DNA from 4 places in the Streptomyces sp. NPDC086554 genome. Region 2 is predicted to be linked to each of the others. Evidence: riboswitches for the same ligand, from Rfam matches in the RefSeq annotation. Region 2 holds a riboswitch; each other region holds the start of a gene.

What was found. Region 2 has a riboswitch for cyclic di-AMP ahead of AB0O76_RS09575 (C40 family peptidase). Riboswitches for the same ligand answer to the same signal wherever they lie in the genome.
Positions count from the first base shown of each region.
Region 1: linked by a shared signal. The riboswitch ahead of AB0O76_RS42245 (transglycosylase SLT domain-containing protein) and the one ahead of AB0O76_RS09575 (C40 family peptidase) in region 2 are both predicted to bind cyclic di-AMP.
Region 3: linked by a shared signal. The riboswitch ahead of AB0O76_RS33620 (M23 family metallopeptidase) and the one ahead of AB0O76_RS09575 (C40 family peptidase) in region 2 are both predicted to bind cyclic di-AMP.
Region 4: linked by a shared signal. The riboswitch ahead of AB0O76_RS39500 (C40 family peptidase) and the one ahead of AB0O76_RS09575 (C40 family peptidase) in region 2 are both predicted to bind cyclic di-AMP.

Region 1 covers NZ_JBFBJK010000046.1:20,443-26,161, reverse strand. The annotation lists gene AB0O76_RS42250 (DUF3500 domain-containing protein) at 307-1,275, shown strand; gene AB0O76_RS42245 (transglycosylase SLT domain-containing protein) at 1,362-2,132, opposite strand; cyclic di-AMP (ydaO/yuaA leader) riboswitch at 2,137-2,331, opposite strand; gene AB0O76_RS42240 (hypothetical protein) at 2,869-3,156, shown strand; gene AB0O76_RS42235 (S8 family peptidase) at 3,263-4,969, shown strand; gene AB0O76_RS42230 (hypothetical protein) at 5,013-5,267, shown strand; gene AB0O76_RS42225 (hypothetical protein) at 5,283-5,642, shown strand.
Region 2 covers NZ_JBFBJK010000005.1:34,980-40,698, forward strand. The annotation lists gene pcrA (DNA helicase PcrA) at 1-1,462, opposite strand, end outside; cyclic di-AMP (ydaO/yuaA leader) riboswitch at 1,706-1,862, shown strand; gene AB0O76_RS09575 (C40 family peptidase) at 1,870-3,081, shown strand; gene AB0O76_RS09580 (hypothetical protein) at 3,164-3,517, opposite strand; gene AB0O76_RS09585 (NlpC/P60 family protein) at 3,835-4,887, shown strand; gene AB0O76_RS09590 (hypothetical protein) at 4,935-5,573, shown strand; gene AB0O76_RS09595 (SprT family zinc-dependent metalloprotease) at 5,607-5,719, opposite strand, start outside.
Region 3 covers NZ_JBFBJK010000025.1:2,181-7,899, reverse strand. The annotation lists gene AB0O76_RS33635 (DNA topoisomerase IV subunit A) at 1-278, opposite strand, end outside; gene AB0O76_RS33630 (pitrilysin family protein) at 493-1,842, shown strand; gene AB0O76_RS33625 (pitrilysin family protein) at 1,839-3,224, shown strand; cyclic di-AMP (ydaO/yuaA leader) riboswitch at 3,441-3,603, shown strand; gene AB0O76_RS33620 (M23 family metallopeptidase) at 3,616-4,416, shown strand; gene AB0O76_RS33615 (GntR family transcriptional regulator) at 4,637-5,341, shown strand; gene AB0O76_RS33610 (HPr family phosphocarrier protein) at 5,537-5,719, opposite strand, start outside.
Region 4 covers NZ_JBFBJK010000037.1:23,250-28,968, reverse strand. The annotation lists gene AB0O76_RS39525 (dihydrofolate reductase family protein) at 1-66, shown strand, start outside; gene AB0O76_RS39520 (hypothetical protein) at 92-352, opposite strand; gene AB0O76_RS39515 (DinB family protein) at 932-1,525, opposite strand; gene AB0O76_RS39510 (ATP-dependent Clp protease proteolytic subunit) at 1,666-2,322, shown strand; gene AB0O76_RS39505 (hypothetical protein) at 2,330-2,638, shown strand; cyclic di-AMP (ydaO/yuaA leader) riboswitch at 3,003-3,169, shown strand; gene AB0O76_RS39500 (C40 family peptidase) at 3,173-3,646, shown strand; gene AB0O76_RS39495 (DUF6328 family protein) at 3,743-4,276, shown strand; gene AB0O76_RS39490 (LysE family transporter) at 4,254-4,880, opposite strand; gene AB0O76_RS39485 (LysR family transcriptional regulator) at 5,011-5,719, shown strand, end outside.

The DNA.
Region 1 (5,719 bases), on a different contig from region 2:
GGCCCGGAAACTGAGCATGGGGCCGCGGGCCGCCCCTCGGTAAAGGGCGGCCGGTAGCGTCGGCGTCCATGAACCGCGCTGAACTGAGCGATGGCGTCGAGGACTTCGGCCGCCTGGCGGCTCTCGTGGAGGAGACGGGCGAGCGTGTGACCGTCACTGAGGACGGCACCCGGGGGAGCGTGCTCGCCGGATCGACTTCCGGTGTTCCGGCGCTGCTGGATGACGCACCATGGGGCACAGGGCGGGTGACACCGCCCCGGGGGTGTGCCGGATCGGTACCGAGGGCGTCATGGGCGAGGAGCAACGGTGGACGAGTTTCAACCGGAGGCAACGGCCGCGGAGATGCGGGAAGCGGTGCGCGCGTTGCTGTCCGTGCTGGAGCCGGAGCAAGTGCGCGAGCTGCGCGCGGGGCCCGCCCGGCTGGACGCGCCCGAGCTGCGGGAGTGGACGTATCTGCCGGGCCCACGCCCTGGGCTGCCCACCGAGGGCCTGGGCGGACGGCAGCGCGAGGCGGTCGATGCGCTGCTGGCCACGGCACACAGCGCAGCGGGAGCGGAGCTGGCGCGCGGGGCGATCGAGGTGGAGCGGCACCGCCGCGCCACGCTCGGCGCCACGGGTGCCGACCGCTACTGGGTGCGGCTGCTTGGCGACCCGGACGGCGACGGTCCGTGGGGCTGGCGGATGAACGGCCACCACCTCGCCGTACACGTATTGATCACGGCGGCAGGGATGCGGGTGACGCCACACTTCATCGGCGCGGAGCCGGCGCGCATTACGGACGGTCCGCAGGCCGGCCGCAGACTGCTGGGACCGGAGGAGGATCTCGCCCGGGAACTGGTCACTGACCTGGACGTCGGCCGAGGGGCAAAGGCGGTCTTCGCCGCCGCGCCGCCGGACGACATCTTGACCCGCGCCGACCCCTTCGCCGATCCAGACCTGCTGCCGACCGGCCTCCCGTACGGCGACATGACGCCCGGTCAGCAGCGGCTGCTTGAACGCTTGGTACGCCGCTACCTCGACCGCGCGCCCGCGGCGTACGCGCAGAAGTGCTGGTCCGACGCCGTGGCGCGTGGACTGGACGCCCTCTCATTCGCCTGGGCGGGCGGCAGCACACCCGGCGACCGGCACTACTACTGCGTTCGGGCCCCGGACTTCCTGATCGAGTACGACAACACCCAGGACGACGGCAACCACGCCCACTCGGTCTGGCGACACGTCCGCCACGACTGGGGCGCCGACCTGCTGCGCGCGCACTACACGGAACAGCACGGGTAGCTGAGCACTTGGTCCGGCCTCAAGACAGGCCGGAGCCCCGGACACATGGCGTGCCGGGGCTCACAGCGGACGAGACGGGGTGCGGTCTAGTACGGGCCGTTCACGTTGTCGATCGAGCCGTACCGGTTGGCCGCGTAATTGCAGGCGGCGGTGATGTTGGCGACGGGGTCGTAACTGTCCATCGACGTGCCGGGCACGTGGTAGGCCTCGAACGTGGGGGCGATGACCTGCAGGAGCCCCTTGGACGGGGTTCCGGCGACAGCGTTGGAGTCCCAGTTGTTGATGGCCAGCGGGTTGCCGGAGGACTCGCGCATGATGTTGCGGTGGATGCCCTCGTAGGTGCCGGGGATGCCCTGCTGGGCCATGATGTCCAGCGACTCCTTGATCCAGCCGTCGAGGTCGTTGGTGTACGACTTCTTCGCCGGGGCGGCGGCGGGCTCGGCGGCGGACGTGCGCTCGGAACGGTCCGCCCGCTCGGCGGACGTCCTGGAGGCGGCCGACTTCTCCGCGGGCTCGGCGGAGGCCTTCTTGCCGAGGGTGAGCTTGAGACCGGGGTGGATCAGCCGCGGGTCGTCGCCGAGGGCGCTGCGGTTGTCCTTGTACAGCTGCTTCCAGCCGCCGCTCAGGGAGTGCTCTCGGGCGATCTTGGAGAGGGAGTCGCCCGCGACGACGACGTAGGTCTTCGGGGCGGCGGGCTTGGCGGCCGTGCTGGTCTGCGCGGTGCTGGCCTGCGCGGCGCCGGCGGAGGTCGCGCCGAGCACCGGGAGAACGAGCACGGCCCCGCCCGTGCCTGCGGCGGCGATGCCCCGGGTGAGCGGGCTGGACTTGGGACGGCGGTGCTTGCCCTTTGCAGGCATGACGAATTCCTCTCCGTCGCCTACGAGGTGAGCTGTCGGGTTCGGACGGGAGATGTCCGGACGCACTGTGAATGCGACTTCACCCCGAGCCGATCCGGAATCCGGATCGGCGGCTTACCTGGGTCCCCCGCTCCTGCCGTGCGTATGTGAGTGGGTGGGAGTGTTGCCGGACGGCGGCAGGATTCGGCGTTCCATCCGGATTGACGGTGACGTTATGCGAGAAAGCCCGGAAGGAACAAGGCGCGAATTCGAATAGGGAATACGAGAGGCCTGTCCTTGGCGACCAGAATCCCTCGCCTCCTTTGATCGAATAGCCCAACTTTCCTTGCGTAGAACGGAACTGCGCTCGGCGGCTTTCACGGCCGTGATCGCCGGTGTGAGCCATTTCACTGAATTGGGCACAGGTTTGGTTACGGCTCGACGGCGTATCAGAGCGTGTTATTTGGTGTGAGTGACCCGCAATAGCGACAGAGTTTCATTCACGCCATAAACAAGTTAAAGAAGCAACTTTCGTGGCAAACTTGGACATAGTGCGGAGGCTGCTCACCTCCCTAAAACGGTCATTTCGCCGCCTGGTGCGCGCGAACCGGCCTGCCGCGACCGCCCCGCCCGTGCGCGGTGACGCCGCAGCGACGATCCGGTGACAGCACTTCATTAGCGTCGGTCGAGCCCGGTGACCGCGAGTGCTCCGCTCGGACACGGCACCGGAGGAGTTCGCGGGGGAGGGGGCAGACCGGTGGCCGAGCCCGAGGCCGAAGTCATCGTCCAACTCCGTACGCCGCCGCGTCCGGCGACGGCGGGCACCGCGGATGTCTGTGATGCCAGGGACGTCCAGAGCCTTCTGGAGCGGCGGTTCGGTGTCACGGCGGAGCCGTTGCACCCCGGTGCCGACGACCCGGCCCTCATCGGATGGCAACGGGTCGCCGTCCCCGCCGGCATGGACGCCGAGGCCGTCGCCACGGCCCTGCGTGGCCACCCGGCAGTCGAGGCCGCCTATGTGAAACCACCGGCGGACCTTCCGTAACGTGGTGAAGGAGTCAGCTGTGCCACAGCGATCAGGTGCGGGGAACAGCCGGGGGAACGACCGCCCGGCTCCAGGATTTGAACCACTCTTCGGAAGCCCCGAGTTGGTGTGCATCACGCGCGCCGACGCCGGGGTACGCATCACCCCGACCGGAGCGACCGCCGCCGCGGACATCTCCGTGAGCGAGCTCGATGCCGTGGCGGCCCTGGAGGACGTCACCTTCACGCCGCTGTTCGGCGCGGACCAGGAGAGGCTGCGTGCCCAGGCCGCCGCTCCCTCGGAAGGCACCGCGGCCGACGACACCACACTGGAGATCCTCGACCGGATGGGGCTCTTCTTCCATGTCGACGCTCCCATCGACCAGTTGGACGCGCTGGCCGAGCGGCTCCGCGCCTCGGACGCCGTGGAGGGCGCCTACGTCAAGCCCGCCGCCACCCTCGCCGTCCCCGAGGTCGTACCGAAGAAGGAGAGCGAGGAGACCGAGCTCCCACCGCTCAACGACATGCAGCCGACGGGCGCCGACGCGCCGCCCGTGACCCCGGACTTCACCACCCGACAGGGCTATCTCGACGCGGCCCCGGGCGGCGTCGACGCACGCTACGCATGGACCCTGCCGGGCGGACGCGGCGCCGGCGTCCGCGTGATCGACTGCGAGTGGGGCTGGCGCTTCACCCATGAGGACCTGCGCCTGAACCAGGGCGGCATCGTCTCCGGCACCGGCAGCACGGACACCGACCACGGCACCGCGGTGCTCGGCGAAATCGGCGGCGACGTCAACGCGTTCGGGATCACCGGGATCGCGCCGGACACGGTTACCAGCGCGTCTGCCTTCTCGATCCCCACGGCCACGGCGATCCGGAACGCCGCCGACCGCCTCGGCCCCGGCGACATCATCCTGCTGGAGATCCACCGCGCGGGGCCGCACGCGACCGGCGTCGGCCAGGTGGGGTACATCGCCGTCGAGTGGTGGCCGGACGACTACCTGGCCATCCGATACGCCGTCAACAAGGGCATCACCGTCGTCGAGGCCGCGGGGAACGGAGCGGAGGACCTGGACCACGCCGACTACGACACCCCGAGGGCGGGCTTCCCCTCCTGGTGGCGCAACCCCTTCCGGCGCACCGCGCTGGACGCCGGCGCCGTGATCGTCGGTGCCGGGGCGCCGCCGCCCGGCACCCACGGCCGCCAGCACGGCCCGGACCGGTCCCGCCTCGACTTCTCCAACTACGGCGCCTGCGTGGACGCGCAGGGCTGGGGACGCGAGGTGACCACCACCGGCTACGGCGACCTCCAGGCAGGCACCAACCAGGACTTCTGGTACACGGACCGGTTCAGCGGTACGTCCAGCGCCTCACCGATCGTCGTGGGCGCGCTGGCGAGCACGCAGGGCGTTCTGCGCGCGAACGGCCGTATCCCGCTGTCGCCCTCGCGGGCCCGGCAGCTGCTGCGCTCCACCGGCTCACCGCAGCAGGACGCACCCGGCCGCCCGGCCACCCAGCGCATCGGCAGGCGGCCCGACCTGCGCCAGCTCGTCCCGGCTGCCCTCCAGACGAGCAGCTGGGTCGGCGTCCAGTTCCGCGGCACCCTCGCCGGGAACCGCACCGGCCGCTGGTTCACCTTCAACTGGCCCGCCCACTGGCATGTGGTGTGGACGGTCGTCCCGACCAGTCCGCGCACCGGAGCCCCGCAGATCGGCTGGAAGGTCCGGGTCGAGCGGGCCAACGACACATACGCGACGTACTGGATCGACGTGACCAACCTCGTGGCCGACTCGGTCGACTTCGAGGCCCGGTTCGCGGTTCTCGGATGGTGATGCGCGGCTCTAGCGGTTCTCGGACGGTGAGAGGAAAACGACGATGCGAGTAGGCACACAGTTCACCGGAACACTCAACCCCGGCCAGACCGGGCGCTGGTTCACCTTCAACTGGCCGCAGGGCTGGCACGTCATCTGGTACTTCATGCCGACGACACCGCAGACGGGCAGCCCGCAGATCGAGTGGGAGACCGAGGTCGAGCGGGCCACGGCCACGACGGTCACGTACTGGCTGACGGTGAAGAACGTCGGCAGCACCCAGATGAACTTCGAAGGCCGGTACGCGGTTCTCAACTAGGCGGGGGGAACGGCCATGAAGGTGCACATCACGGTCACGGAGGACACGGGCGCGGCCCCGTCGGCCGGACCGGAACGGCAGCTCTCCGTGGCACGGGAGACCGCCACCACGGGCGCCGTAAACGCCGGGCCCGCCCCCGCGGCGGGAGCTGAACAGGCCACGGCGACCGGCTCCTTCGTCACCACCGAAACGAATTCGGTACGTCCGTCAGGGTCCGTCACGGACGGCGGCGAGGCCCCGGCCTGGCTCGCCGAACTCGTCCGGCTCGCCGACGCCGGACAGGTGGCCCGCCCCGGTGAGGAGCCGCAGGAACCGCGACAACCCTCGGAGGGCCTGACGATGGACGCCGGCAGCGCGGCGCCGGCTCCGGGCTGAGAGGTCGTCAACCGCCCGCAGGGCGGCGGTACGGAGGGTGACGAGCGGGGCCGTCGCGGATCACGCGACGGCCCTGT
Region 2 (5,719 bases):
CCCTCTTGGGTACGTTCAGAATGCGCCGCAGCGGTACGGAGTCCTCGGGGTTGGCGAGCACGCGCAGATACGCGAGGACGTCCCGGACCTCCTTGCGCTCGTAGAAGCGGACGCCGCCGACGACCTTGTAGGGCAGGCCGACGCGGATGAAGATCTCTTCGAAGACACGCGACTGCGCGTTCGTCCGGTAGAAGATCGCGACGTCCCCGGCCTTCGCGTCGCCCGCGTCGGTGAGGCGGTCGATCTCGTCGGCGACGAACTGCGCCTCGTCGTGCTCGGTGTCGGCGACATAGCCGGTGATGCGCGCGCCCGCGCCCGCGTTGGTCCACAGATTCTTGGGGCGACGGCTCTCGTTGCGCTCGATGACCGCGTTGGCGGCGGTCAGGATCGTCTGCGTGGAGCGGTAGTTCTGCTCCAGGAGGATCGTCGTCGCGTTCGGGTAGTCCTCCTCGAACTGGAGGATGTTGCGGATCGTGGCGCCGCGGAAGGCGTAGATCGACTGGTCCGCGTCACCCACGACACAGAGCTCGGCGGGATCGTCCCCCTCGCCTCCGGAGGGGCCGACCAGCTCTCGCACGAGGGCGTACTGGGCGTGGTTGGTGTCCTGGTACTCGTCGACCATCACGTGCCGGAAGCGGCGCCTGTAGTGCTCGGCCACGTCCGGGAACGCGCGGAACATGTGGACTGTCGTCATGATCAGGTCGTCGAAGTCGAGTGCGTTCGCCTCGCGAAGCCGCGACTGGTACATCGCGTAGGCCTGGGCGAGGGTCTTCTCGAAGCCGTCGGCGGCCTGTCCTGCGAAGGTCTCCTCGTCGATCAGCTCGTTCTTCAGGTTCGAGATCTTGGCGCTGAAGGACTTCGGCGGGAACTTCTTCGGGTCGATGTCCAGGTCGCGGCAGACCAGCGCCATGAGCCGCTTGGAGTCGGCGGCGTCGTAGATCGAGAAGGAGGAGGTGAAGCCCAGCTTCTTCGACTCGCGGCGCAGGATGCGGACGCAGGCGCTGTGGAAGGTCGACACCCACATCGCGTTCGCCCGCGGCCCGACGAGCTGCTCGACGCGCTCCTTCATCTCGCCCGCGGCCTTGTTCGTGAACGTGATCGCCAGGATCTGTCCCGGGTGCACATGCCGCTCGGCGAGGAGATACGCGATGCGGTGCGTGAGGACGCGGGTCTTGCCGGAGCCGGCGCCGGCGACGATGAGCAGCGGGGAGTCCGCGTGCACGACGGCCGCGCGCTGGTTCTCGTTGAGACCGTCGAGCAGCGCCGCCGGGTCGATCACCGGGCGGGGGGCGCCGCCGCGGTAGTGCGCGTCCCGGGGCGTGGGCGCGTCGAACTTCCCGTCGAACAGGTCGTCCGGAACGGGTTCCGGCGCGCTGTCCTCGGGCGGCGGCGGGTGCTCTTCCTCCGAGGGCCGCGAGGCCTTGAGGTCCGCCAGGAAGCTGTCATCAAAGAGGCTGCTCATCGCCTCCCGAGTCTAGGCGGCCCCACTGACAACCCGCCCCGGGTTCCGGCCACCTCCACTCGCCTACGCCCCGCCCGCGGACGGTGACGCTCCGCTACGGCACGGCGTGCCCGCGTCAAGAGCTTCGTAAAGTCACGAAAATGTATCGGGCATATCGAACATCAACCTTCACACGGAGCACACGAGTTGGCTAGCGTGCTCCGCGGGCTGCTCGTACTTCCACCGGCGAACCCCGCCGGGAACGGGTGGCCTCCGCCGAGTCCGATCTCCTCGGAGCCGGGGACCCACCAAGACCTTGGGGTGAATCGGTCCCGTACGAAGTACGGGACTGTAGGGCAACCTTCCGGATCATCCGCCCGAACCCGACAGCTAACCCGGTAGGCGGTCTACGGAAGGAGTCGCCTCCCTTGGCGTCGCACCGCAAGCCGCGGACCCGCATTGCCGGAATACGCACCACTCCCGCCATCGGCATCACGACGGCGGCCCTCACCTCCGTGGCCCTCTTGTCGCAGAGCGCCCAAGCGGCACCCTCCGCGCCGCAGAAGCCCAGCCTCGAAGAGGTCCAGAAGAAGGTCGACGACCTCTACCAGCAGGCGGGCGTCGCCACTCAGAAGTACAACTCGGCCAAGGAGCGCACCGAGAAGCAGCGCAAGAAGGTCGACACTCTTCTGGACGATGTGGCCAAGCGCGCGGACAAGCTGAACGAGGCCCGCCAGGAGCTCGGCTCGTTCGCCGCGGCCCAGTACCGCACCGGCGCCGTCTCCGAGACCGCCACGATGATGCTCGCCGATGACCCGCAGGGGTACTTCGACCAGAACCACCTCTCGGACCGGCTGACCGCGCGCCAGAAGAAGGCCGTCGACGACTACCAGACGCAGCAGGCGTCGGCGACCAAGCAGCGCACGAAGGCCGCGAAGTCCCTGGAGACGCTGAGCGACTCGCGGGACGACCTGAAGACGAGCAAGCAGGCCGTCCAGGAGAAGCTGACCAAGGCGCGGACGCTGCTCTCGGAGCTGACCGCCGAGGAGAAGGCGCGGCTCGCGGCGATCGAGAAGAAGAAGGAAGAAGAGGCCAAGCGCAAGGCGGCGGAGCTGGCCCGCAAGCAGGAGGCCGAGGCGGAGGCCAAGCGCAAGGCGGCGGAAGAGGCGGCCGCCAAGGAGCGCGAGGAAGAGCAGCAGAACGACGGGACCGACGAGAACACGGAGACCCCGGACACCGGTTCCGACACTGGTACCGGCACCGGTTCCGGGGACACCGACAGCGGCTACGCGACGAAGGCCGCGAAGGTCATCGCCTTCGCGGAGGCGCAGATCGGCAAGCCGTACGTGTGGGGTGCCACGGGCCCCGACTCCTACGACTGCTCCGGGCTCACCCAGGACGCGTGGAAGGCCGCGGGCATCTCCCTGCCGCGCACCACGTGGGACCAGGTGAAGGTCGGCACGACGGTGAAGACGGCCGACGCCAAGCCGGGTGACCTGGTGTTCTTCTACGACGACATCAGCCACGTCGGGATCTACATCGGCGACGGCAAGATGATCCACGCCCCGAAGCCGGGCACGAACGTCCGCGTCGAGTCGATCTACTACATGCCGATCCACAGCGTGGTGCGCCCCGCGTAACCGTCACGCACGCGTAACCGTCACACGCAAAGGAAAACGGCCCTCCACACGCGCGTGGAGGGCCGTTTTCCTGCGGTCCTGGTCAGGTCCACAGCACCGCGATGAAGATGTTCGCCGTGGTCAGCAGCCCCACCGCGCCGAACATGCCCTTGTCGACCTTCTCCTCGTCCCGCTTCACATAGACCAGCGCGAGGATCACGATCAGCACGGCCATCTTGATGCCGATCTTGAGGTTGTTGACCGGGTTGTCGTCCGCCTGGTTGAGGCCCACCAGGATCACTCCGGTGACCAGCATGGTCAGCGCGCCGTGCAGCATCGCGGGGTTGAACCGGGCCGTGCCCTGGCCCATCTGCTTCATCTGGGTGAGGAAGCCACCCAGCAGGGAGGCGATACCGATGATGTGCAGGCCGACGAAGACATGGGTGAGTACGTCCATGGTTCCGGAGCCTAGCCGGGGCCTTACCACCGCTCGGCACCCAGGTGAGCCACAAGCGCCGCATCGGTCAGGGGCCTGTGCGAAGGCTGTGTGGCCACGCGATCCGCGCGGCCACATACGGTCACCGGCTGGAGCACTTCCGTCAGTTGCGTACATTCCGTCACCAACCCGTGACGGTCAGGTTTAGCGTCCTTCGTCAGGTGACCGGCTCCCCACCGCCGCCCGGACCAGGGGCGGCAGTCGGACACCACCGCCGAGAAACCGGCGGCGGTCCGCTCCCCCTGTGCGGGCCGTCGCCGGACCTAAGGAGCCCCTTCGTGGCAGCTCACCGCAAGCCCAGACAGCGCGCGCTCAGCGGCGGTACGGCCCGTACCGCCGTCACCCTCGCCCTCGCCGGGGCCGCCACGGCGACCGCCTTCGACGGGACGGGTCACGCGGACCCGCGGCTCAGCCCGGCCGAGGTGAAGTCCAAGGTCGACGCGCTCTACCGCGAGGCGGAGATCGCCACAGAGAAGTACAACGGCGCCGAGGAGAAGGCGGACAAGGCCGAGAAGTCCCTGGGCGAGCTGCGCGACGAAGCGGCCCGCAAGACGGAGAAGCTCAACTCGGCGCGCGAGGGCCTCGGTTCGATCGCCACGGCGCAGTACCGCAGCGGCGGCATCGATCCTGTCGTCCAGCTCGCGCTCTCCTCCGACCCCGACCAGTTCCTGGAGCGCGCCGCGCTCGCCGACCGTGCGGGCAGCCGCCAGGCCTCGGCCGTCAGCGGCGTACGCAAACAGCTCCAGGAGATCGACCAGCTGCACAGCGAGGCCGACGGCACGCTCGACCGCCTCGAGTCCCGGCAGGCGGAGCTGAGGAAGCACAAGAAGACGGTCAACGGAAAGCTGGACGCCGCCAAGCGGCTGCTCGCCCGGCTGACCACCGAAGAACGTGCGCGGCTCACCGGCGACGGCGATCAGAACAGGGCCTCCCGCGCCGCCGGCCGCGACGCCTCCCTGGCCGCCCCGGCGAAGGCCCCCAACGCCCGCGCGTCAACGGCCGTCTCGTATGCCTACGAAGCGCTCGGCAGCCCCTACGTATGGGGCGCCACGGGCCCCAACGCCTTCGACTGCTCCGGGCTCACCCAGGCCGCGTACCGCGCCGCGGGGGTCTCCATTCCCCGTACGACGTACGCGCAGATCGCCGCGGGCAACCGGGTCTCGCGCTCCCAACTGCAGCCGGGAGACCTGGTCTTCTTCTACCAGGGCATCAGTCACGTCGGCATCTACGTGGGCAACGGGCAGATGGTCCACGCCCCGAACCCGAGCGCGCCGGTGCGCCTGGCGCCGATCAGCCAGATGCCGTTCGCGGGGGCCACGCGGGTGGCGTGAGGGGCCTCACGAAGGGTCCGAGCAGCCCGAAGGTACTGTTCTGGCTCATGCCCCGCCGTACGCTGCCGCCCCCTCCGCCGCCCGTCCACCTGCGCACCTGGCCGGACCGGAACGCGCTGCTCGCCGACCGCGGCATGGCACTCGAAGAGCTGCGCAGGCGGAGCCTGGGAGTGCACCGGCTGCTGCTGCTCTGGCTGTTGGGGCTCGGCGGCGTCATCGGCTGGTCGCTGCTCGCACTGCCGATCCAGATGGTCGAGGACAAGGAGCCGATGGTCATAGTCTTCGGCCCGGTCTGTGCCGTCCTCGGTCTGGGGGCGCTCGCCCCCTCCGTGATAGGCGTCGTCCTCGGCATGCGCCGCGACCGCCGGATGCGCGAACTCACCGAGAGCTGGCTGGCATTGGACAGCCACGCACCATCGGACTCCGCCCTCCGCTCCCCCGGCCTCAGCCTCTGCTGGCTCCTCGGCTCCTTCCTCATGTGCGCCCTCGGCCTGTGGGCCTCCTTCGCCGCCGCCGCGTACGCCGAGCCGGGACGCGACTCGTACGGCGATGTCGTCCTCGGCATGGGCGCCGGCCTCGTCCTGTGGCTGACGGGCCTGATCGGCGTCACCAAGGCGGTCGGCCACTACCGCTGGGCGGTACGGAAGTTGGTCCCGGCCCCGGGTGCGGGCGGCGCGCACCGCTGAGCACTTGACCGGTTAGTGCGTGGCTTACCACTCTCAACCGTGCGCGGTCGTCTCTCCCAGCCACAACCGCCGCCCGAGATCATCCAGCTCAGCCTTACGGTGCTCGCAATCAGGGATGGCTCGTCTGAGCAAGGCCCAGTAGTCCG
Region 3 (5,719 bases), on a different contig from region 2:
TCGCCGTGCGGGTGCAACTTACCCATGACCTCGCCGACGACACGGGCACACTTCACATAGCCGCGGTCGGGGCGCAGGCCCATCTCGTTCATCTGGTACACGATCCGGCGGTGCACCGGCTTCATGCCGTCGCGGGCGTCCGGCAGGGCGCGCGAGTAGATGACCGAATACGCGTACTCGAGGAAGGAGCCCTGCATCTCGTCGACGACGTCAATGTCGAGGATCTTCTCCTCGAACGAGTCGTCGGGAGGCGGGGTCTTCGTGCTGCGGCGGGCCATCGCTGCTGCGGCTCCTTCACGGTGTCTGCCAGGGCATCAACGGGATCTGACGCCGACCATTGTGGACTGTCCCACTGACAACGCCGACCACGACCCGGACTTAGGACCCGACTACGCCGAGCGCGGAGCGGGAACTTCACAGGTTGTCGGCACGCTTGCATACAGTGGCAGGACTGGCAGAACATCCAGCTTTTCCGCGATCGAAGGGACGTACATGCCCATGGGTCACACGGCCACGGCCGAGGCCGGCTCAGGCGGCCTGACAGCGACCGAGCACCGGCTGGCCAACGGCCTGCGCGTGGTGCTCTCCGAGGACCACCTGACCCCGGTCGCCGCGGTCTGCCTCTGGTACGACGTCGGCTCGCGCCACGAGGTCAAGGGCCGTACGGGCCTCGCGCACCTCTTCGAGCACCTCATGTTCCAGGGTTCGAAGCAGGTGCCCGGCAACGGTCACTTCGAGCTGGTGCAAGGAGCCGGCGGTTCGCTGAACGGCACCACCAGCTTCGAGCGCACCAATTACTTCGAGACGATGCCCACGCACCAGCTCGAGCTGGCCCTGTGGCTGGAAGCCGACCGGATGGGCTCGCTGCTCACCACGCTCGACGACGAGTCGATGGAGAACCAGCGGGACGTCGTGAAGAACGAGCGCCGCCAGCGCTACGACAACGTCCCGTACGGCACGGCCTTCGAGAAGCTGACCGCTCTCTCGTACCCCGAGGGCCACCCGTACCACCACACCCCGATCGGCTCCATGGCCGACCTGGACGCGGCGACGCTGGAGGACGCGCGGAACTTCTTCCGTACGTACTACGCGCCCAACAACGCGGTCCTCTCCGTAGTCGGCGACATCGACCCGGAGCAGACGCTCGCCTGGGTCGAGAAGTACTTCGGGTCCATCCCCTCGCACGACGGCAAGCAGCCGCCCCGCGACGGCTCGCTGCCCGACACCATCGGCAAGGAGCTGCGTGAGGTCGTCGAGGAAGAGGTCCCGGCCCGCGCCCTGATGGCCGCCTACCGCCTCCCGGAGGACGGCACGCGCGCGTGCGACGCGGCCGACCTGGCGCTGACGGTTCTCGGCAGCGGCGAGTCGTCCCGGCTCTACAACCGGCTCGTACGCCGTGACCGCACCGCCGTGGCGGCCGGGTTCGGCCTGCTGCGCCTCGCCGGTGCCCCCTCGCTGGGCTGGCTGGACGTGAAGACGTCCGGCGATGTCGAGGTCCCCGTCATCGAGACCGCCGTCGACGAGGAGCTCGCCCGCTTCGCGGAGGAGGGCCCCACCGCCGAGGAGATGGAGCGCGCCCAGGCGCAGCTGGAGCGCGAGTGGCTCGACCGGCTCGGCACGGTCGCGGGCCGCGCGGACGAACTGTGCCGGTACGCCGTCCTGTTCGGCGACCCGCAGCTCGCCCTGACCGCCGTGCAGCGCGTCCTCGACGTGACCGCGGAGGAGGTCCGGGCGGCTGCCGCGGCCCGCCTGCGCCCGGACAACCGCGCGGTGCTCGTGTACGAGCCCATCGCCCCCGAAGGCGCCGAAGAAGAAGCGGACGAAGAGGAGGCGGCGAAGTGACCGAGGCCGCAACGATGCAGTTCCACCCGCAGCCCCAGGCGGGCACCGCGAGGCCGTGGGCCTTCCCCGCGCCCGAGCGCTCGGCCCTGGACAACGGCCTCACGGTGCTGCGCTGCCACCGCCCCGGCCAGCAGGTCGTCGCCGTGGAGGTCCACCTCGAGGCGCCGCTCGACGCCGAGCCCGCGGGCCTCGACGGCGTCGCCACGATCATGGCGAGGGCCTTCAACGAAGGCACCGACAAGCACTCCGCCGAAGAGTTCGCCGCCGAACTCGACCGCTGCGGCGCCACGTTGGACGCGCACGCCGACCACCCCGGTGTGCGGGTGTCCCTCGAAGTCCCGGTCTCCCGGCTCCCGAAGGCGCTCGGCCTGCTCGCCGACGCCCTGCGGGCACCCGCCTTCGCGGACAGCGAGGTCGAGCGCCTCGTGAGCAACCGCCTGGACGAGATCCCGCACGAGACCGCCAACCCGGCGCGCCGCGCCGCCAAGGAGCTCTCCAAGCAGCTCTTCCCGGCGACCTCGCGGATGTCGCGGCCCCGCCAGGGCACCGAGGAGACGGTCACGGCCATCGACTCGGCGGCCGTGCGTGCCTTCTACGAGAAGCACGTCCGTCCCGCCACGGCCACCGTCGTCGTCGTGGGCGACCTGACCGGCACCGACCTGGACGCCGTCCTCGCCGACACCCTCGGCGCCTGGACGGGCGGCACGGCCGAGCCGCGTCCGGTGCCTCCGGTGACCGCCGACGACACCGGCCGCGTCGTCATCGTGGACCGCCCCGGAGCCGTCCAGACGCAGCTCCTGATCGGCCGCATCGGCGCGGACCGGCACGACCGCGTCTGGCCCGCCCAGGTGCTCGGCACGTACTGCCTGGGCGGCACCCTCACCTCGCGCCTCGACCGCGTCCTGCGCGAGGAGAAGGGATACACCTACGGCGTACGGGCGTTCGCCCAGGTGTTGCGCTCCGCGCCGGACGGCACGGGCGCCGCGATGCTCGCCATCAGCGGTTCCGTGGACACCGAGTCGACGGGCCCGGCCCTGGACGACCTGTGGAAGGTGCTGCGAACCCTGGCCGCCGAAGGCCTCACGGACGCCGAGCGCGATGTCGCCGTGCAGAACCTGGTGGGGGTGGCCCCGCTCAAGTTCGAGATGGCGGCGTCCGTCGCGGCGACCCTCGCCGACCAGGTCGAGCAGCACCTGCCGGACGACTTCCAGGCGCAGCTGTACCGGCAGTTGGCCGCGACCGGCACGGTGGAGGCCACCGCCGCCGTCGTGAACGCCTTCCCGGGCGACCGGCTCGTGACGATCCTCGTCGGTGACGCGGCGCAGATCGAGGAGCCCGTCAAGGCCCTCGGCATCGGTGAAGTGAGTGTGGTCACGGGCTGAATGACGGTCACGGGCTGAGTGACAGTCAGGACATATCAGGACCCCAGTGGCGAGAATTGGCCACTGGGGTCCTCATATGTCCGAATTGGTATGGAGGTTACGTGTCTGACCTGTGGCGTGCGCTACAAAACCTCTGATCCGTTTGGCGATGGAAAGACGCCCCGCTTAGCGTCTGGTCCGGCTGTTCGTCATGCAGTACGCCGCATCCGTGGCACCGGACAGTCATCGCCGAGTCCCCGTACGGCGCGAGCCAGGGGAGCCGGGGACCCACATGTCCCCTGGGGTGAATCGGGCACCTTGCCGCGAGGCGAGGAACCCGTAGGAGACCTTCCTGCTCCGAACCCGTCAGCTAACCCGGTAGGCGAGAAGGAAGGAAAGGATCAGCCGCTTCATGGCGTTCACCCGTGCCACCGGGAAGCACCGTCGCCCGAGCCGCCTCACGCGTACCACCGCGAATGTGGCGGGCGTTGCCGCCCTCACCACCACCGGTGTCATCGGAGGCCTTGCCGCTCCGGCGCTCGCCGCCGACGAGGCCGCGGTCGAGAAGACGGGCCTCACTCAGGCGATCTCCGTCGGCGACTCGCTCGCCGCCAGCATCGACGCGCAGGCCGCCGCCCAGCAGCAGGCCGCCGACGCCGCCGCTGCCGCCAAGAAGGCCGAAGAGGCCGCCAAGAAGAGGGCCGCCGAGGCGAAGCGCAAGGCCGAGGCCGAGGCGAAGGCGAAGGCCAAGAAGGAGCGCGAGGCCAAGGAGCGCGCCGCCCGCGAGGCCGAGCGCAAGCGCCTCAACAGCTACGTCTCCCCGATCACCGGCTCGTACATCTCCACGGGCTACCAGACCGGCGGCGCCATGTGGTCCTCCGGCAGCCACTCCGGTGTCGACTTCCACGCCGCATCCGGCACCACGGTCCACGCGGTCGGCTCCGGCACCGTCGTCGAGGCCGGCTGGGGCGGTGCCTACGGCAACAACGTGGTCATCCAGATGAACGACGGCACGTACACCCAGTACGGCCACCTGTCGTCCCTCAGTGTCACCGTCGGCCAGGCGGTCACCCCGGGCCAGCAGATAGGCCTCTCTGGCTCCACCGGCAACTCGACCGGCCCGCACCTCCACTTCGAGGCCCGCACCGGGCCGGACTACGGCTCGGACATCGACCCGGTCGCCTACCTCCGGTCGCACGGCGTCAACGTCTGATCCGAATCACCAGGAGCTCACCGAAAGCTCATCGAAAGCCCCGGCTCATCGAGAGCCGGGGCTTTCGTCGTTCCGGGCTCGCCTTTGATCGACGCCCCCCTTGGCCAAAAAATATCCATGGATTCCGACCCGCCGTCGGAAATTCAGATGCTCTGCAATAGAGTCACTGAATGAGCGTCAATCGACCGCGTTTCGCGGGGATTAAGGCGGAGGTCAGGTCATGCGCATTCCTGCGCACTCGGTATGCACGGCCATCCGGGACGACATCGTCTCCGGTGTCTACGAACGGGGTGGCCGGCTCACCGAGGAACTGCTCGCGCGCCGCTACGGAGTCTCCCGCGTCCCGGTGCGCGAGGCGCTGCGCACCCTGGAGGCCGAGGGATTCGTCGTCACGCGCAGGCACGCGGGCGCGTGCGTCGCGGAGCCGACCGAGCAGGAGGCGGCCGACCTCCTGGAGATCCGTATGCTCCTCGAGCCACTGGCCGCGGCCCGTGCCGCGCAGCGCCGCACCGAGGCCCATCTGAAGGTCCTGCGCGGCCTCGTCAGGCTCGGCCAGGAGCGTTCACGGCGCGGTCAGGGCGAGGATCTGCGCTCGCTGGGCGGCTGGTTCCACGAGACGCTCGCCCAGTCGTCCGGCAGCCCGGGCCTCACCGCGCTGCTCACCCAGCTCCGGCACAAGATCGCCTGGATGTACGTCGTCGAGACGCCGGCCGTCCCCGCGGAGTCCTGGGCGGAGCACGCCGCGATCGTCGACGCGGTGGCGCGCGGCGACGCGGAGCGGGCCCGTGCGCTCACCGCGCAGCACACGGAGCGGGCGACGGCCGCGCACCGGCTGCGGTTTCCGCCGCGGGGCGAGAGGGAGCGGGAACGTGATCGCGTGAGGGGTTCGCAACATGTCGTAAACACGGTGAGCCTGCAGAATTAACAGGGGCGCCGTATACAAAGAAGTGCTATTCGGCGGGGGATTGCGAGGCGATTGTTTCTGCTGCCCGCATTCGGCGATATCCCCTGCCTTTATTCGGTTGCGTTCGGCGGTGCTCGGGAAGCGGACGCGAATACACCGAAGGGCCCGCCCCCTGTTTCGGGCGGGCCCTTCGGCGTATGCGTGCGACAGTCGCTGTCAGACGGTCTCGGGGAGTTCATCGAGGCCGTCGGCGACCAGCTTCGCCAGACGGTCGAGGGCGGCGTCCGCACCCTCGGCGTCGGAGGCGAGCACGATCTCCTCGTTGCCCTGCGCGCCCAGGCCGAGCACCGCGAGCATGGAGGCGGCGTTGACGGGGTTGCCGTCCGCCTTGGCGATCGT
Region 4 (5,719 bases), on a different contig from region 2:
CTGTCGGTGCATGTCTTCGAATCGACGGGGCTTCCGGAGTACGGGAGCTACGGAACCGACGCGTAGCTCGCTGAAGCGGCGTCCACCGGGGTCAGGTGCGCGGCCCTTGCGTGAGCCGTGCGACCTGCTTGTCGATCACCACGTCGAGCGGGAACCCGGGGTTGCGCCGAGCGTTGCGGTCGCTCATGTTCACGGTGAGGGCGCCCACCCGCACGAAGGTCTGACGGTCGGTCAGCACGGTGTCATCCGGGCCGTCCATGCTCAGGTCGAAGGCGACCGCCTCGTCGCCCAGAGCCGGCGCCTTCGCCACGGTGATACGGGAGTTGAGCTTCTGGTCCGGGGTCGTCCCCACCAGCGTCTTGCAGGTCTTGAGCCCCTTCTTGAGCCCCCGGAACTGCTCCGCCGCCCCCTTGCCGGCATACGAGGCCAGCCAGGTCCTGCCGCCACTGGTCGTCCTTCCACCAGAAGTCCTGGATCACGGACGTGGCAGCGTCGTGCGAGACGAGGGCGTCGAACACGTCCTGGCACCCCGGGCCCGGCACCAGAACCCGCGGATCGTACTTGGGAACGGGACCCTGTACGGGCGCGCTGTCCACCTGCGGCACTTCTCCCTCCCGCAGCAGGAGGGACTTCAACTTCGCGGCCGTCAGCGGCCGGGAGGAAGAGGGCGACGGCGACACGGACGCCGGTGCCGTGTCCTTCGCCTTCGGAGCGTCGGCCGAACCCTTCGGGGCGTCGGGCGAACCCTTCGCGTCGGGCGAATCTTTCGGCAAGCACCCCGTGGCCACGACGAATATCGCCGCGACCATCGCCGTACCTGCCGCTCTGCGGCACCTCGTCCACCCCACCGCTGCCCCCGTGATCCTCTTCGCCTGCGACGGGCAGACACTACGGCCCCGCGGCTCGTTCGGCCAACGCGCCAACAGGTCTTTCACGTCTCCGGGTCGGCCTCCCGGGCCACCCTCTCCAGGCGGCTGCGATGGTTCTCCCACCACGCCGTGTCGTGCGACGGCAGGCTGTCGTTGCCCTTGTTCATGCCCACGGCGCCGTCGATGAGTTCCCGGACGATGTCGGCGTGCCCGGCGTGCCGGTGCGTGTCGGCGATCACGCGCACCACGGCATGATGCAGCGTCACCTCGTCCCTGCCACTCGGCCACCACGGCACTTTGCCGATCGTGTCCAGCTCCAGGGCATCGAGCGTCGCGTCCGCGTGTGCCCATGCGCGGCGGTAGAGCTGCACGATGTCCTCACGTGACTCGTCGGCGGTGGCCCACATGTCCGCGTTGCCCTCGGCACCGTCATCGAGCCAGGGCAGCGGCTCGCCCGACGGGCGCCCGAACGTGTCGCCGAGATAGCCGAGTTCCACGCCCGCCGTGTGCTTCACCAGGCCCAACAGGTTGGTGCCTGTCGGGGTCAGCGGGCGGCGGATGTCGTACTCGCAGAGCCCTTCGAGCTTCCACAGCAGGGCGTCGCGGGCGGTCTGCAGGTAATGGCCGAGGTCGGCCTTGGGATCCGTTGAGGTCATGCGCGCCAGTCTGCCGCTCACGTGATCTTTGTCCACCGCTTTCACTCACCGTCGCCGACCCTTATTACGTACGTCCTGTACATTTTCTACAGGAAGCCACGGGCCGGTGCGGCCGGCCCCGGGAAGAGGAGTGACGTGCCATGAACCGACCGTCCGCCCGCTACGTCCTGCCCGAGTTCACCGAGCGCACCAGCTCGGGAAAGCGGACTCTCGATCCGTACTCGAAGCTGCTCGAGGAGCGCATCGTCTTCTTGGGCACCCCGATCGACGACACCTCGGCCAACGATGTGATGGCGCAGTTCATGCACCTCGAATACCTGGCGCCGGACCGCGACATCTCGCTCTACATCAACTCCCCCGGCGGCTCGTTCAGCGCGATGACGGCGATCTACGACACGATCCGCTTCGTCACCTGCGACGTGGAGACGACCTGCCTGGGTCAGGCCGCGTCGGCGGCCGCGGTCCTGCTCGCCGCCGGCACCCCCGGAAAGCGCCACGCGCTGCCCGGCGCCCGGGTGTTGATCCATCAGCCCTCGATCACCGAGCCGATCCAGGGGCAGACCTCGGACCTCGCGATCCAGGCGGCCGAGCTCCAGCGCACCCGTGCGCTCCTGGAGGAACTCCTCGTACGGCACACGGGACAGAGCCCGGAGCGCATCGCGGCGGACATCGAGCGGGACAAGATCCTCAGCGCGCCCGATGCGCTCGCGTACGGCCTGGTGGACCGGATCATCCCCAGCCGCAAGGACTCGCTCCTCGGCAGCAAGGATTCGCTCCGCGCCCCGGACGCGAGGTGAGCCGGTGATGCTGCCACCCGAACTGCCTCCGCTGCCCGCACTGACCCGCGCCGAGGGCGAGTTGATCGACCGGTACCTCGAAGTGGTCGATCTGCTGGGCCGGATCAACCCCGCCCGCGCGTCCGACACGTACGGCGGTCTGCGCGCCGCCCAGGCCCTGGTCGCCAGCGCCACCGCGCTGCGGGACGCGCTGACGCTGATGCACCAGCGGGGCGAGAGTGCCGTGCACGCACCGACGTTGGCCCGGGCGCTGCGCGTACTCGACGGGGAGCGGCGGTCCTGCCGGGTCACCGTGCCGCCCCCTTCGGCGCCCTGATTCCCCCTCAAGTCGGCTGCCCGGCAGGTCCGCAGCGTCCGGGGCCGGTCTCAAACGGACCAGACGGGCTACCCCGTTCGGCGTAGCAGGTCGTCGTCAACGGGGTCGGTCACAGTTGCGTCAGCGGTGTACGCGACGGCCGGAATGTCTCCTTCCGGTGCTGGTAGAGCGATCGTCGAGCCCTTCGAAGGGTGCCCTTATCCGGCGTTGTCCACCTGAACGGTTCAGCCGTGAGGAGCCTCACAAAACGCCGTTTCGGCTCGGTTTTCGGGCCGTTGACGGGTCAAGATCCCTTCCGACGACAAGCCCCCGCCACAGCGGCGGGGCGGTCCGGGCGGACGCCGAGTCCTGCCGCCGCCCGGATGCCCGGTCGACATCGGTGCACCGGCAGGAGTGGAGGACCCAGGCACGACGGGTCGGTCCGGACGGTCCGGACAACGGCCCTTGGGGTGAAGCCGCACACCGCGGCCGGGCAACTTTGTCAGCCCGAATCCGACAGGTCATCCTTCACAGGCGGCTGACGAAGGGTTGCGCATGACCGCGCTGAATCATGTTCCGTCGCTGCTCACCAGGGCCGGTTGCGCATCGGCTCTCACGCTCGCCGTCGTCGGCGGCACCCTCGTGGCCCCAGGGCTCACGACGGAGGCCCAGGCCGCGACACACGGAACGAAGGCCCTGAAGATCGCAGCGTCCAAGAAGGGCTCGCCCTACCGCTACGGAGCCACGGGGCCCAACCGGTTCGACTGCTCGGGCCTGACGCTCTACTCGTTCAAGCGCGCCGGCAAGAAGCTCCCACGCACCGCCGCACAGCAGTACAACAAGACCCGGCACATCTCCGCGTCCAACCGCTCCCGCGGTGACCTGGTCTTCTTCCACTCCGGCCGGAACGTCTACCACGTCGGCATCTACGCGGGTAAGGGCCGGATCTGGCACGCCCCGAAGTCGAACACCGTGGTGCGGCTCGAGAAGATCTGGACCAAGAGCGTGTCGTACGGCAGGGTGCGCTGACCTGCCGCCGGGCGGCGGCGGCCGGCCACTCGGCCGGCGTCGTCGCCCGGCGCGTCCGCCACGCGTGGGGCGCGCCGACCCGGATACTCGTGCGGCATGGCCGACGACAGTGGCTCCCACGCCGCTCACGACAACCGTAACGAGACGCCCTTCGAGCGTGCGGACCGCAACTTCTCGGAGATTCTCCAGGAGTTGAGGGTCACGCAGACCGGCGTGCAGATCCTCTTCGCGTTCCTGCTGACCCTCGCCTTCACGCCGCGCTTCCCGTCCCTGGACGACATGCAGCGCGCCACCTACGTCACCACGCTGCTGCTCGCCGTCCTTGCGGCGGCCTTGTTCACGGCGCCGGCCGCGGTGCACCGGGCGCTGTTCCAGCAGCACTCCAAGCCGCTGATCGTGCGGGTCTCTTCGCATCTCGCCAGGGCCGGCATGGCGGTCCTGATGTTCGCCCTCGCCGGGTCCGTGCTCCTGGTCGTGGACGTGGCGGTCGGCCGCACCGGCGGGATCATCGCGAGCGCGGGCACGCTCGTTGTGTGCGTGGGCCTGTGGGGCGTGCTCCCCCGCCTGCTCCCCCGCCTGGCGCGCCGCGCGGCCGCACGGCAGGACGTCACGCGAGAGCCGCCTCGATGAGCAGCACCAGGCCGAGGACGCTCAACGCGCCGCCGGTGACACCCTCGATCGCCCGGGCGGTGCGCGGTCGGCGCAGCCGGCGACCGAGCCGGTCCACCAGGAGCGCGACGACCGGGAACCATACGAGGGCGAGCGCGACGATGATGGACGCGAGCAGCAGCGTCCTGGGCATCGCGGGGCTGCCCGCGGGCACGAACTGGGGCAGCACGCTGAGGAACGTGATGGGCGCCTTGGGGTTGAGGGCATTGGTGAGGAAGCCCTGTCGCAGGCTGCCGCCCGACTCCTGCGGCTCATCCCCCTGCGCACCGGCACTCCGCTGCGGCCGCGCCGCCGACCGCAGGGCGCGGTAGCCCAGGTAGAGCACATAGCCGCCGCCGACGATCTGCAGCGCGCGGAAGAGCGTGGGCACCGCCGCGAGCACCGCCGCGACACCGGCCACCGCGAGCGCCGTATGCACCAGGAGCCCGCCCGCGACACCGATCGCGCAGGTGACCCCGGCGCGGCGGGAAGCCAGGGCGTTGCGCACCACGACGGCGAAGTCGGCGCCCGGCATGGCGACCATGCCCGCGGCGACTCCGGTGAAGGCGACCAGTTGTGCGTCCATGGCCCCCAGCCTGCCGTTCTTCTGCCTTCAGCAGGTATATGGAATATCCTGGGTCTGCCTTAAGCAGGCGTTTACCCCCCACGTCGACGGCCGGGCCGACCCGGCGTCAGCACCTGCACCGGGAGACACCATGTACGACCCGACGCGGCTCGCCGCACTGGTGGCGGTCTCCGAGGCCGGGTCGATCACCCGCGCCGCCGAGCGCCTCGGCTACACCGTGCCCGCCCTCTCCCAGCAGCTGGCCAAGCTGGAGCGGGAGGCGGGGACCCCCTTGCTGGTCCGGCATCACCGCGGGGCGCGGCTGACCGGCGCGGGCGAGCTGCTGCTCACCCGGGCGCGCCGGGTCCTGGACGAGATGGAGCGGGCGCGGCACGAACTGGCGCAGCTCGCGGGCCTGTCCGGCGGCCGACTGCGCGTGGGGACCTTCACCACGGCAGGCATCCATCTGGTGCCGCCCGCACTGACCGCGTTCCGCCGCGCCCATCCGGACATCGAGCTGACGCTGCGGGGCTATGAGCCGCCGCTCGGGGTGGCGGCCGTGGCGGCGGGCGAGGTCGACCTGGCGCTCACGCACACTTACGAGCCGTCGGATCCGGTGCCGTTGCCCGCGTCCGTGAGCGCGGAGCCGGTCCTGGTCGAGGAGTTGGTCCTGGTGACCTCGCCCGGGCACGCGCTCGCGGGCGTCTCGTCGCGGCTGCCGCTCGCCGAGCTCGCCGGGCAGCCGCTGATCAGCATGGCGCCGACGCATCCGCCACGCCACGGCGTGGAGTCGGCGCTCACGCGGGCCGGGGCGAGCCCCTCGGTGCTTGTCGAGACGCCGGGCTACGCGCTGGTGTGCG